DNA from 2 places in the Dietzia sp. Cai40 genome. Region 2 is predicted to be linked to the other one. Evidence: riboswitches for the same ligand, from Rfam matches in the RefSeq annotation. Region 2 holds a riboswitch; the other holds the start of a gene.
What was found. A riboswitch is a leader RNA that binds a small molecule or an ion and turns the genes downstream of it on or off. The one in region 2 is predicted to bind cobalamin.
Positions count from the first base shown of each region.

Region 1: linked by a shared signal. The riboswitch ahead of G6022_RS03500 (ABC transporter substrate-binding protein) and the one ahead of G6022_RS12325 (energy-coupling factor ABC transporter permease) in region 2 are both predicted to bind cobalamin.

Region 1 covers NZ_JAALEB010000072.1:1-3,661, forward strand. Annotated here, with positions in the region: gene G6022_RS03500 (ABC transporter substrate-binding protein) at 138-1,142, opposite strand; cobalamin riboswitch at 1,258-1,391, opposite strand; gene G6022_RS03505 (Lrp/AsnC ligand binding domain-containing protein) at 1,453-1,734, opposite strand; gene G6022_RS03510 (SgcJ/EcaC family oxidoreductase) at 1,769-2,143, opposite strand; gene G6022_RS03515 (sugar porter family MFS transporter) at 2,321-3,661, shown strand, end outside.
Region 2 covers NZ_JAALEB010000321.1:883-10,837, reverse strand. Annotated here, with positions in the region: partial or broken gene cbiT (precorrin-6Y C5,15-methyltransferase (decarboxylating) subunit CbiT) at 1-487, shown strand, start outside; gene G6022_RS12350 (SAM-dependent methyltransferase) at 484-1,251, shown strand; gene G6022_RS12345 (SRPBCC family protein) at 1,583-2,044, opposite strand; gene G6022_RS12340 (winged helix-turn-helix domain-containing protein) at 2,447-2,749, opposite strand; gene G6022_RS12335 (sodium-dependent bicarbonate transport family permease) at 3,027-4,046, shown strand; gene G6022_RS12330 (transcriptional regulator) at 4,061-4,351, shown strand; cobalamin riboswitch at 4,372-4,585, shown strand; gene G6022_RS12325 (energy-coupling factor ABC transporter permease) at 4,621-5,361, shown strand; gene G6022_RS12320 (energy-coupling factor ABC transporter substrate-binding protein) at 5,358-5,720, shown strand; gene cbiQ (cobalt ECF transporter T component CbiQ) at 5,736-6,464, shown strand; gene G6022_RS12310 (ABC transporter ATP-binding protein) at 6,461-7,261, shown strand; gene G6022_RS12305 (hypothetical protein) at 7,608-7,811, shown strand; gene G6022_RS12300 (BLUF domain-containing protein) at 7,795-8,277, shown strand; gene G6022_RS12295 (hypothetical protein) at 8,291-8,500, opposite strand; gene G6022_RS12290 (CGNR zinc finger domain-containing protein) at 8,547-9,056, shown strand; gene G6022_RS12285 (DUF5996 family protein) at 9,135-9,955, shown strand, end outside.

The DNA of each region.
Region 1 (3,661 bases), on a different contig from region 2:
GGCCCGGGCTGGTCTCGCGGCCCGGGCTGGTGGCGCGGAACGGTGACGGGAGGCGGGACGACGCCGAGGGGCGGCTCGGAGCCGGTGTCGCCGCATCGCCCGCGCCACCGCCACGGTCGTGGACGACCGTCGCCATATCAGCCACCGAAGGCGTCGGGGTGGAGCTCGCGGGCGATCGTCTCCACCGAGGTCGCCATCCGCGAACTCTCGAAGAAGTCGGCCAGGGGGACCACCACGATGCGGTCGTCGCGGATCGCCGGCGTGGTGGCCATGATGGGCTGGTTACGCAGGTACTCGATCTTGTCCTCGGCGCTGGTGGCCCCGTAGTCGAGCACGACGATCGCCTCCGGTCGGCGTTCGCCGAGGATCTCCCACGTGGTCTTGAGGTAGGGCCGGTCGCCCTCGATGAAGATGTTGTCGGCTCCCGCGTACTCGCCGATCAGCTGGCCGATGCCGACGCCGCCGATCGTCATGGGCTCCGCCTCACCGCTGTCGTAGAAGAACGTCGGGGTCCCCGTCACGCCGGCCTCGTCCAGGGTGGCGCGGACCGACTCGATCCGGTCGACGATGCGGTCGGTGAGCTGCTGCGCACCCTCCTCGACGCCGAGGACCCGGCCCAGCTGGGAGAAGTCGGTCTCGAGCATGGAGACGTCCGGGAACCCGTCGCCGCAGTACTCGGAGAACAGGAAGGTGTCGATGCCCGCCGCGTCGAGCGCGTCCCGGCTCCGGCCCTCCTTCTCGTCGAACGCGCTGCGCATGCCGGCCACCACGAGGTCGGGTTCCAGATCGACGATCTGCTCCCAGCTGGGATACTCCTCGGCCAACCCGGGAATCGCCTCGAGTTCCTCGGCGACCTCCGGCAGGACGTCCTCGCGATCGGCATAGCCCCGGCCGACGATCCGATCCCCCGCACCCATCTGGATGAGGGTCTCCGTGACGTGGGCGTTCATCGTGATGATGCGCTCGGGCGGGGCGTCGAACGTGGACTCACGCTCGCAGTTGGTGATGGTCACCGGCTCGGCGAACGCCTCATTCGAGGTGGCGTTCTCCTGAGCCTCGCCGCGGGAGCAGCCCGCGACGACGACGCCCGTGACGAGCAGCGCGGCGAGCGCCGTGGTGGACCTGGACTGGCGACGGAACATGATCAGACCTCGGATCGTGTCGTGTGCCCACGAACACACGAGACCCGCAGGTGGGCGACCGTCGACACCGGCCACCGACCGTGCAGGACTCCGGATCGCAGACCGCGGCGATGGACAGAGTCGCGTACCTCCGGGCAGGTAATCGGGCTCGTCGTCACCGAGGTGACGGCACACCGTTGCGGGTCAGCGCCGGATTCTCACCGGTCTTCCCCTGCGTATCCGGAGATCAGCAAGTCGTGATGACAGTATGCACATCCGCCGCGACCGACGTGGCAGCACCTCCCCGGAACTGTGCGCACCGGGGAGGGGCCTACTCGTCGTACCCCAGGGAGAACGCCGCCTCGAGGTCGTGCTTGGACAGCGCGCGGAACGCGATGTGCGTCTCGGTGTCGACCACACCCGGGACCTTGTTCAGGCGGTCGGAGACGATGTCGGCCACCTCCTCGTTGCGGCGGGCCCGCACGAGCACGATGAGGTCGATGGTGCCCGTCACCGAGTACACCTCGGAGACCCCGTCGATCTCGGCGATCGCCTCGGCGACCTCGGGGATGCGCGCCGTCTCGGCGTGGACGAAGACGATGGCGGTGATCATGGCCTGAAGGGTAGTCCAGTCGCGCGGCCCCGGTTCAGCGCATGTTCTCCGGCGTCCAGTACGCGCGCATCGAACGGATCTTGCCCTGCTCGTCGTGGGTCATGAGGTCCCACACGTTGATGGTGGCCTTGGAGTCGGCGTCGAAGTGGGTGGTGATCTCGAAGTTGAACAGCAGGTCGTCACCGCAGACCCGTGCCTCGATCACCTCGCCCTCGATCTTCAGCGCCACCACGGACGAGTAGAACTCGCGGATGGCCGCCTTGCCCTCGTGGACGGTGCCGTTGCCGACCGGGTCCTCGACCGTGGCGTTCTCGGCGTAGAGGTCCAGAACCGCCTCGAGGTCGCCGGCGACCAGCGCGGCGATGTAGGAGTCGGCGGTGGCACGGATCTGCTCGGGGGAGGCACTCACGGCGGTGGCCCTTTCGGTATGACGACGAGACACCTCGAGCCTAGAACGTGTTCTCGATCAGAGCGTTCGTACGCCGCAATCGATAAAGAATACGTGACTTGCGCCACATTGGTAGCGGGCCTACGCTCCGTTCACCAGACATCAGGACGTCCATCCGGCCCGGGAACGGGGTACGCCATGTCCACACGGAACGTCTCGGCCAGGAGCTCGGACGAGGAGTCCTTCCACACCGGCAGGGTGGTGATCATCTCCCTGGTCGCCGCGCTCGGCGGGTTCCTCTTCGGCTTCGACACCGCCGTCATCAACGGCGCGGTGGACGCCGTCCAGGAGACCTTCGGCATGAACGCCGGTCTCACCGGGTTCGTCGTCTCCTCGGCCCTGCTCGGCTGTATCGCCGGCGCGTATCTCGCGGGCCGCCTCGCCGACCGCTGGGGGCGCACCCGCGTCATGGTCCTGGCCTCGGCGCTGTTCACCGTCAGTGCGATCGGCTCCGGGCTCGCGTTCGGCCCGTGGGACCTCATCCTGTGGCGGGTGGTCGGTGGCCTGGGCGTCGGCGCGGCCTCGGTCATCGCGCCGGCGTACATCGCCGAGGTGGCCCCGCCCTCGATACGCGGCCGCCTCGGGTCACTCCAGCAGCTCGCGATCGTCTCCGGCATCTTCGTGGCCCTGCTCTCCGACGCCTGGCTGGCAGCCGTGGCCGGTGGCGCGATCGAGGAGCTGTGGCTGGGGATCCAGGCCTGGCGCTGGATGTTCCTCACCGAGCTGGTCCCCGCGATCACCTACGGCGTACTGGCGCTCATGATCCCGGAATCCCCCCGCTACCTGCTGGCCAAGGGGCTGGTCGGCGAGGCGAGGGACGTCCTGCGCACCATCCAGTCCAGCGGCGTCGACAACCGGATCAAGGAGATCCGTGCGACGGTCCGCGAGGACAGGAAGCGGTCGTGGCAGGACATGCTCAACCCGAGCGGCAGGAACCTCCTGCCGATCGTGTGGATCGGCATCGTGCTGTCCGTCTTCCAGCAGGCCGTGGGCATCAACGTGATCTTCTACTACTCCACGTCCCTCTGGCAGTCGGTCGGCTTCACCGAGGCGGACGCGCTCACCCAGACCGTCATCACCTCGGTCACGAACATCGTCGTGACGATCGTGGCCATCGCGCTGATCGACAAGATCGGGCGTCGCAGGCTGCTCATGACCGGTTCGGTCGGCATGACCGTCTCGCTCGCGGTGATGGCCCTGATGTTCAGCACCGCCACGATGGGTCCGGGGCCCGACGGCGAACTCGCTCCCCAACTCGGCGACACCCAGGGGCTCGTCGCGCTGATCGCCGCCAACGGTTTCGTCGTGTTCTTCGGGATGTCCTGGGGCCCGGCGGTGTGGGTGCTGCTCGGCGAGATGTTCAACAACCGCATCCGCACGGCGGCTCTCGGCCTGGCCGCGGCCGCCCAGTGGTTGGCAAACTTCGCGGTCTCCACCGCGTTCCCGCCGATGGCCGAGTTCAGCCTGACGTTCACCTAC
Region 2 (9,955 bases):
CGGATCGGTGGGCATCGAGTGGATGCGGGCACACCCGTCCTGCCGCACTGTGTCTGTAGAGGCCGATCCCGAGCGGGCCGCGCGCGTGGAGCGGAACGCCGCGCGGCTGGGTGTGCCGTCGCTGGAGGTCGTCCACGGGCGCGCGCCGCAGGCGCTCGAGGGGCTCCCTCGCCCCGATGCGGTGTTCGTGGGCGGCGGAGGCACCGCGCCCGGCCTGCTGCGGCAGTGTTGGGAGGCGCTGCGTCCCGGCGGCAGGCTGGTCGCTCACGCGGTGACGATCGAGACGGAGCGGGTGCTGATCGATGCCCGCGCGGAGTTCGGCGGCGAGCTCGTACGGTTCCACGTGGAACACGCCGACTCGATCGGCTCGTTCACCGGCTGGGCCCCGGCGCGGGCCGTGGTGCAGTGGTGCGCGATTAAGCCCTTCGCTGTTATGGCAGATTCCGCCGCTGCGGCGGACTCCGGGGAGACAGGGGAGACCTCGTGACAGTTCACTTCGTCGGGGCCGGCCCCGGCGCCGCCGACCTGCTCACGCTGCGCGCGGCTGCGGCCCTGGCCGCGGCGGACGTCTGCCTGTACGCGGGCACCTATCTGGACGACGGCGTGCTCGACCACTGCCGATCAGGCGCGCGGCTGGTGGACACCCAGCACCTGGACCTGGACGGGATCATCGCGGAGATCGTCGCCGCCCACGCCGAGGGGCTCGAGGTGGTGCGACTGTGCTCGGGTGACCCGTCGCTGTACTCCGCGCTCGCCGAGCAGACCCGCCGCCTCGATGCAGCGGGCGTGCCCTGGGACGTGGTGCCCGGCGTCCCGGCCTACGCTGCCGCCGCCGCCGAGCTGGGGGTGGAGCTGACCGTGCCCGAGGTGGTGCAGTCCGTCGTGTTGACCCGCGTCCAGGCCCGATCGACGGTGATGCCGTCCTCCGAATCGCTGGAGAACTTCGCCGCCACCGGCGCGACGCTGGTGCTGCACCTGGCGATCACCCGGATCCGCGAGCTCGCCGAACGGCTGGTTCCCACGCACGGCGCGGACTGCCCGGTGGCGGTGGTGGCCAATGCGAGCCGCCCGCACCGCGTCGAGCTGCGGGGCACACTTGCCGACATCGCGGACGCGGTCGAGTCCGCCGGTCTGCGGCAGGCGGCGGTGATCCTGGTGGGCCGGGCGCTGGTCCGGCCGGGGGAGGCCGAATCGTGGTTGTACGCCTCGGATCCGGAGAGGGCGGCGAAGCGGCGGGGCGGGGCGGGGTAGGTCGAACTCAGAGTTGAAAGTTCGACCACAGTCACGGAGGCCGAGGTGCCAGGCTGTGCTCGTGGTTTCCGAGGGCGGCATCTACACTCGAGTCTCCCTGCGGGACGCTCATCCGGTCGATTACTGGGCGGGTAGACCCGGACTCACCATACCGGCTGTCCACTTCAGATCAGGGTGTGGTCGGTCCGTGAGGTAGCGGAAGACGTCTCTCCGAACTCTGCCGGCGGGCTGTCGTCTAAGTGGCCGTTCCCGCGCATTGCTCCTCTTGCTACTGCCCAGTCGCAAGAGAGTTATCCCTGGCGAAGTCCACCCGTGGGGACGAGTCGGTTGGTCAGGCCTCGGCGATAGCTTTGATGCTCTCCAGCGTGGTGCCAAGTGCAGTATCGAGCTCGTCAGCGTGGTTCGGACCCCCGCCGAGGAGCGTCGCGGCGAAGATCCGGCCGATCGGATTGAGCTTGCCCGGCACGGACCGACGCTGGGCCAGCTTGGTACCGGTCTGCGTCGGCTGGAGCTCGAAGGCCCAGCGGGCGCCGCTGGTCTTCGTGTCCCAGGCGACACGCTTGTGTGGCTCGAACTCGATCACAACGTTTCGGGTTGGCCAGACGACCAGTTTGCGGCGGTTCCAGCCGATGTACTGCTGGCCCTTCCGGAAGCCTCCCGGCAGCAGCGGTGTCACCGCGACGAGTTCGGGCGACGACCGAACGAGCACGGAGGTATCCGTGACGACCTCCCACACGCGCTCGACGGGGGCGTCGACCTCGACCTCGGCGCGAAGCTCGCGGGTAGTGCTCATGCCATGCCTCCTTGGCGGGTTGAGCCGCGCTGGGTGTGGTGAACACTCTGGCGTGACCGGAATTGCGACCAGTGCAAGGTCGGACCGCTTCGCAACACAGTACGTCGCGTAGGGCGTACCCCGTAGTGACGTTGCTCTTCGTCGTGGTGTTGGTCCCCATGTCGACGAGCTCGCTTACGAGGGTGTGGGCCGCGCAGGTCCGGGACGCTGGCTGAGCAACACCGAATCCGCGGTGGTGCAGAAAGCGACCGTTCGTCCGGACGTGGTGACGGTGGATGTGCTCAGCCCCTATGACATCTCCGAACTCGATCAACTGCAGAGAGAAGCCGACCAGATCGTCCCCTGGGGGCCTCTAGTAGTGGTCGACCACGCTGTCGGGGCGCCACGATCAGTGCCGACGGGTCACTCGTTGCCGTCGCCAGCACCCTTTCGCGGGGCCCCCAGCACGCTGAGTATCTCCCCGACCATGTGGTCCCGTTCGAGTGGATGGCGCAGCGGCAGGTCTCGGTTCAGGCTGTAGCGGTTACGGCGCCCGTCGCGGATGCGCTGCAGGTACCCGGCCTCTTCCAGTTCGGCCACGATCCGCTGGGTGGCGCGCTCGGTGATCCCGACCGCATCGGCGATGTCGCGCAGTCGCGTCTCGGAGTCCTGCGCGATGCACAACAGGACGTGCGCGTGATTGGTGAGAAACGTCCACTCTGCCACTACGCCACCCCATCACCGACGACTTCCGAGTGCCATTTTGCCTTACGTGAATCACGGTACGCATGTGGGCGTGCACGGAGCCCGTCCCACCGCGGGCCCGGTCCGCGCGCCGCGCCACAACACGCGACACCGATTTAGGCTGTTGCAAAACATGTCTTGAAAGTCATGTATTGTCGTTCCCGTTACTCGCTCGGAACAGGCGGCTAGCGCGCCACGACGGAGATCAGCTCGTCCCGCTCGGCGGCGCACGGACTCCGGACAGATCAGGGGAGACTCGATGGACCTCAGCATTCTCGGCAGCCTCACGGACCCGCCGATCCTGTTCTTCTTCCTGGGGCTGTTCGTCGCCGCTGTGCGCTCCAACCTGGAGATCCCGGCCCCCGTCACCAAGTTCCTGTCGCTCTACCTGCTCATGGCGATCGGGTTCAAGGGTGGCCAGGCTCTGCGAGAGACCGGTCTGACCGGCCGCGCCGCGGCGGTGATCGGCATCGCCCTCCTCCTGGCCCTGGTGATCCCTGCGCTGGGCTTCCTGGTCCTGCGGCGCAGGGTGAACGAGTTCGATGCGGCCGCCATCGCCGCGACCTACGGGTCGGTCAGCGCGGTGACCTTCATCGCCGCGACGCAGTTCGTGACCGCCCGTGGGGAGGAACCCGGCGGGTACATGACGGTCGCCCTGGTTCTGATGGAATCGCCCGCGATCATCATGGCGGTGCTTCTGGCCACCTGGGCACGGTCCCGTCAGCGTTCCGCCCAGATGGCGGGTGACGCGGGGGCCGGCGCTTCCTCTCCCGTGTCGGGCGCACCCCTGTCGTTGCGGGCGATCCTGCACGAGGCGTTCACCGACGGTGCGCACTTGCTGCTGATCGGGTCGCTCGTGATCGGCACCGTGGTGGGGGCCGACGCCGGCGAGGCCATGTCCCCGTTCGTCGACGACATGTTCAAGGGGCTGCTGGCCTTCTTCCTGCTCGAGATGGGCTTGCTCGTCGCCCGTCAGCTCCGCGAGGTCCGGGACGTGGGCCCGTTCCTGATCGGGTTCGGCATCGTGATGCCCCTGGTCGGAGCATCGATGGCGCTGGCCCTGGGCAGTCTGGCCGGGTTGCCGGTCAGCGACCTGACCATGCTCGCCGTGCTCGCGGCGAGCGGGTCCTACATCGTGGTGCCGGCCGTCGTGCGCTACGCGATCCCCGAAGCGCGGCCGTCCCGGTACTTCACAATGGCCCTTGCCGTGACATTCCCGTTCAACATCGTCCTCGGCATTCCGCTCTACTACACCGTCGCCCAGTACCTGGGCGCCTGAGGCGAGGAGATCCCATGAAAGACGTCAAAAGGATCGAACTGGTAGTGGAGTCCGGGGTCGCCGGGAGGTTCCTCGGCGCGTTGGATTCGCTGGGCCTGACCCATCGCACCGTGATCCCGGGAATCTACGGGCGGGGACAGCACGGTGAGCGCGGTGGGGACCCTTTCTCCACCTTCGACAACACCTTCGTGCTCGTGGCGGTCGACCCCGACCGGATCGACGAGGTCCTCCGGTCGCTGCGGCCCCTCCTGCAGTCCGTCGGGGGCATGTGCCTGGTCTCGGACGCCCAATCGGTGCGGTACTGAGTCGGCCCCCGGGAGGGGGCTAGGATCTGCTCAGCTGCGGTGCTCGGGAACCCGGTGTGAGACCGGGGCGGCCCTCGCCACTGTGAACGGATGATGTCGCCAGTCCTCTGTGCCACTGCTCGCACGCGTTGTGTGGGTGGGAAGGCGGACCGGCGGCGATCCGGTCCATCCCTTCCGGGGGTGGGCCGGGGGAACCCGTGAGCCAGGAGACCGGCCGTGGCTGCCACCACGAGTGCCCGCGAGGTGACGGGCAGAAAGGTCTCAGGCATATGCATATCGCAGAGGGTTTCCTCCCCTCGGTGCACGCCGTGGCATGGACGGCCGTCGCGGCACCGTTCGTCATCCACGGCGCGCGCGAGGTGATCAGGACGGTCCGTCGGACACCGGAGGCGGGCGTGTTGCTCGGCGTGGCCGGGGCGTTCACGTTCGTCATGTCGGCCGTCAAGCTCCCGTCGGTGACGGGCTCCAGCTCGCACCCCACCGGGACCGGGCTGGGGACGATCATCTTCCGGCCACCCGTCATGGCCTTCGTCGCCACCGTGGTGCTGATCTTCCAGGCGTTGCTGCTCGCGCACGGGGGCATCACCACGCTCGGCGCGAACGTGTTCTCCATGGGGGTCGCCGGGCCGTGGGTCGCCTACGGGGCGTTCGTCCTGTGTCGACGGGTCGCGGTGCCGCTGCTCGGCGCGGTCTTCGTCGCCGCGTTCCTCGCCGACCTGGTGACGTATCTCGTCACCAGCGCCCAGCTCGCGCTGGCGTTCCCGAGCGCCGAGCACGGCCTGTGGTTCTCGATGGCCGAGTTCCTCGCCGTGTTCGCTATCACCCAGATCCCGCTGGCGGTCGTCGAGGCTCTGATCGTCGTGGTGATCGTCAGCGTGCTCCTGCGAATCGCCTCCCGTGAGCTCGACCTGGTGGGCTTCTTCCGGAGGGCGCGACTCGCCGGCGCGGGCACCTTCGCGCATCTCGAGGACCGTACCGATCAGGTCGAGGCCACGGAGTCGGTGCGATGAGCGGGAAGAAGCACGTCAGCGTGTGGGTGCTCGTGGGGCTGGTCGCCGTGGCGTTCGCGATCGCGGTGTTCTCCCTGGTCTATGGCGCTGGTGCGGGCGGCGAGTTCGAGGGTGCGGACGGGCAGGCGGAGGGGACGATCAGCCAGGTCTCTCCCGACTACGAGCCATGGTTCGAGCCGCTTCTGCCCGAGTTGCCGGGGGAGGTCGAATCGGGGGTGTTCGCCCTCCAGGCCGGGATCGGCGGCGGGATCGTGGGTTACGGACTCGGCGTCCTGCGGACACGTAGTAGGCAGCGTCGGGAGAGCGTGACGGGTGCGGCGACCCCGTCGGCGGCGGCCACGGGTCCGGCCGGGCACTGACCGGCCGAGCCCTAGGTGAACCCACTCGAACTCGCGGCGTCCCACAACCGTTGGTCGGACCTCCCGGTAGTCGAGAAGCTGCTGCTCTTCGGCGGTCTGCTGGTGGCGGCACTGCTCGTGCCGCCACCGGTGGGCCACGTGGCGATCCTGACTGTCTGTTGTGTGTGCGCCCTGGCGCTGGCCCGCGTCCCCGCCAGGATCTACCTCGCGGCGTTGCTCGCCCCCGTCGCGTTCCTGGCCCTGGGAATCGGTCCCCTCGTGCTGGACCTGGTGGACTGGCGCCTCGTGGTGGATCCGGCCGGGGTCGACACCGCCTGGCGGACGGTGAGCAGGGCGATCGCCGCGACGGCCGCCACCATCACCTTGGCGTGCACCACGCCCGTCGCCGACCTCCTGGCCGCCGGCCGGCGGGCCGGACTGCCCGCCCCGCTGGCTCACGTCGTGGACACCACCTACCGGCTCATCGGCCTGCTCATCGACTCCGCGCGCACGCTGCGGCATTCCCACGACCTCAGGCTCGGACACCGCACCGCCCGGGCCGCGATCAGCTCGGTCGGGACGCAGTTCGCCTCGGTATTCGTCCTGTCCGTCAGGCGGGCACGGGCGATCGACGACGCCATGTCCATGCGCGCCGAGCGCGGCCAGACCGCAGTGCTCGCCGAGGCGGACCCGGTCTCGGCCACCCGCGTGCTCGTCATCTGTCTGGTTCTCGTGTCCGTCTCGATACTGGGGGTCATGACGTGACCGTCCTCGCGCTGCGCGGTGCCCGGTTCTCCTACCGGCGTCTCGATGCCCTCGGCGGTCACACCCACACCGTGCTCGACGGCGCCGACCTGACGATCCCCGCCGGGGCGAAGATGGCGCTTCTCGGTGGAAACGGCAGCGGCAAGACCACCCTGATGCGGCTGCTCGTGGGCCTGAACCGCCTCGAGGCCGGGGAGTTGGAGCTGGACGGGGAGCGGGTCCGGGACCGCCGCGCCGACCGCACCCGCCTGCGGCAGTCGGTGCAGATGGTGCTCCAGGAACCCGACGACCAGATCTTCGCCACGACCGTGCGGGCCGACGTCTCCTTCGGCCCCGTGAACCTCGGATTGGATCGCGCCGAGGTGGCCCACCGGGTCGACGAGGCCCTGGCGGCGCTGGCGATCACCGACCTCGCCGACCGCGTCCCCCACCACTTGTCCTTCGGGCAGCGCAAGAGGGTGGCCCTGGCGGGTGCGCTGGCGATGCGGCCTCGCGTCCTGCTTCTCGACGAACCGACGGCCGGGCTCGACCCGCTCTCCTGTGAGGACCTGCTCGCGGCGCTGGAGTCGCTTCGCGCCGCGGGGGCCGCGATCCTCATGGCCACGCACGATGTCGACCTCGCCTGGGCCTGGGCGGACGACGCGGTGGTGCTCTCCGGCGGAGCGCTCACCCGCGGCCCGGTCCACCGAGTGCTGCAGGACGAGGGCCTCCTCACCGCGGCCCGGCTCACCACCCCGTGGGGCGCCGCGGTGTCACGCCGACTGGGCCGGACGGTATCGCGGCCGGGAGAGGTCTGACCACGCTCGTCATCGGGATCGCACTCGCCCGTGTTCCGGACGCGACCGATGCCATCGGTGGCGCAGTCTTCCGACGCGCATCATGATGGCCCGGTGTGCCGCTATGACGGATAGCTTCGGCAGGATGTGAGTTCTTAGGCAAGAAGAGCACTGTGGGATCGGGTGACACGTCGATGCGTGCCCATCCCTGTTTCGGCCGCGCGCGGCGGCAGCGTCTCCCGGTGACGTGGCTCGGGCCACGTTCTTCTCGACGTGTACGGCAGTGGGTGAAACACCTTGTCAAGGAAGAAAAGGGGTGGGAGTGACTTCGGCAATCGAAGGATACGAAGAAATACGATGGTCCCAGGTGGAAGACAGCTTCTTCGTCGGTAGTTTCCGCGGGAACTTCGTGGGGTACATCGATCAGAATTCTGACGGCAGTTTCACCTGCTACGACAGGATGTCGAGACCGCAGGGCGAGTCCGGATCCCTGGACGAGGCGATCTCCAGCCTGAATGATCTGTACTTTTCCGATGCGAGCGAGGGAGAGTTGAATGTCGCTGGACGCTGAGTTCCCCACGTCGCCCGGGAGCGGACAACTGAAGTATTTGGTGTACACGAGCGTGCCGGTGCGGAAGATGCTGCCGGGTGATCTGGAGTCCATTCTGTTCACCTCCCGGGAGCGCAATCGTGCCGCCGGGATCACCGGTGTCCTCCTCTTCAGGAACAACTGCTTCATTCAGTTCCTCGAAGGCCCTCCGGCCGCGATCGACGAGTTGATGACGCGCATCGCTGCCGATGACAGGCACAGTCGTGTCCGGGTCCTGTTGACGGAACCTGCAGCCGAGCGCAGCTTCGCCGACTGGAAGATGGGCTTCGGCATCCCCAAGGAGACCCGGTCGACCGGAGTCGACGGCGTGCGGGACAGTTTCAACGATCTCACCGGCGGCTCGAACTACGACGTCGTACGTCGGGCCGCCGAGGACTTCTCGATCTGGTTCAAGGTCAAGGAGCGCTCGATCTCGACCTCGCCCTGAGCGTCGCCTCTCCCTACACCCGGGCGACGGGCACGCCGGCGCGCAGGACGCGATGCGCGCCGCAGTGGCAGGACTCGTAGGTCACAGTGCCCTCGCTGGTGCGGTGGGAGGAGCGGGTCAGCCATTCGTGCTGGTGCGCGTCCGGATCCGCAGGCTGCGGAACGGGGGCGTCGTGGTCGCGGTCGTGATCGACGTCGGTGGGCGAACAGGCTGCTGTGGTCATGCGCTGACTGTGGTGCAATGGGTCAGTGCAGTTCAACCATGGCAATATGGTCGGCCCGACTCTCGCGGCGGAACTTGCCTCACTCGGCGCCCGGGAGTGGGACACCGATATGGCCGTCGGCGTGCTTCGCGCCCACGGCGTCCGCAGGCCCGATCTCGACGACGCGAGGTCGACCCGCCTACAGGAGTGGGCATTGTGGTTGAGGGCACCCTTCTCGGCGCCGGACGTGGACTCCACGTGCGACGCGATCAACGAGCTGCTGGACTCGGCCGCGTCGAGGCCGTCCCTGAGCACGCACGACGGGCACAAGCCCCACCTGCACTTCGCGGCCGACGGTGACGACGTGGTGGAGCGCGTCCGGGCCATCACCGCAGGCGGTCTGGCGATCTTCGCGGTCGAGTCGGAGGGCGGCCGTCTGGGGGCCTGTCTCCGATCGGGGTGTCCCGAGGTGTTCGTCGACACCAGCCGGAACGGTAAGCGGCGCTACTGCAGTGCCCGGTGCGGCAACCACGACGCCGTCCAACGGCACCGGGCCCCCGGCCGTCGACCCGGGTGACGCAGGGGCGCGGTTGGCGCCGGGTCCCGGCTGACGATGGGGGTGTCGGACGGCCGCGAGATCGGGGATCATGTGTCGATGGAGACGCGAGACGAGCCCTGGCCGGCCCTGCCCCTGGAGTCGTGGATCGACACCAGGGACACACTTCACCTGTGGACCCAGATCGTCGGCAAGACGCGGATGGCCCTCGGGCCGGAGATCAACCACTGGTGGGGCGTCCCGCTGTACGTGGACGCGCGGGGGCTCACCACGTCCCTGATGGTCGCCGGACACCGCGGTCTGGAGATCCGCTTCGACTTCGTCAGCCACGACCTGCTGTTCCTCGTCACTGACGGCAGCACCCGCCGGATGGCGCTCGAGCCGCGGACCGTCGCCGACTTCTACGCCGAGTACACCGGCCACCTGGGTGATCTCGGGTTCGACGTGCCGATCGTCGGGACCCCGGTCGAGCTGCCGGAGGTGATCCCGTTCGCCGAGGACACCACGCACGCGTCGTACGACGCTGACGCCGTGGCCCGTTTCCGGAGGTCGCTGGTCAGCGCGCACGGCGTCCTGTCGACGTTCCGCAGTGGGTTCCGTGGGAAGTCCTCGCCCGTCCACTTTTTCTGGGGTGCGTTCGATCTGGCCGTCACCCGGTTCTCCGGACGCTCCGCCCCCGAGCATCCCGGTGGCGTCCCGAACTGCCCGGACCGGGTCATGCACGAGGCCTACAGCGACGAGGTGTCGAGCGCGGGGTACTGGCCGGGTGGTGCGGAGGAGGGCATCTTCTACGCGTACGCCTATCCCCACCCCGAGGGGTACGACACCCATCCGGCGGTCGAGGCCCCCGCGTACTGGAGCGCCGAGCTGGGTGAGTACGTGCTGCCGTACCACCTCGTGCGACAGGCGGCGGATCCCGA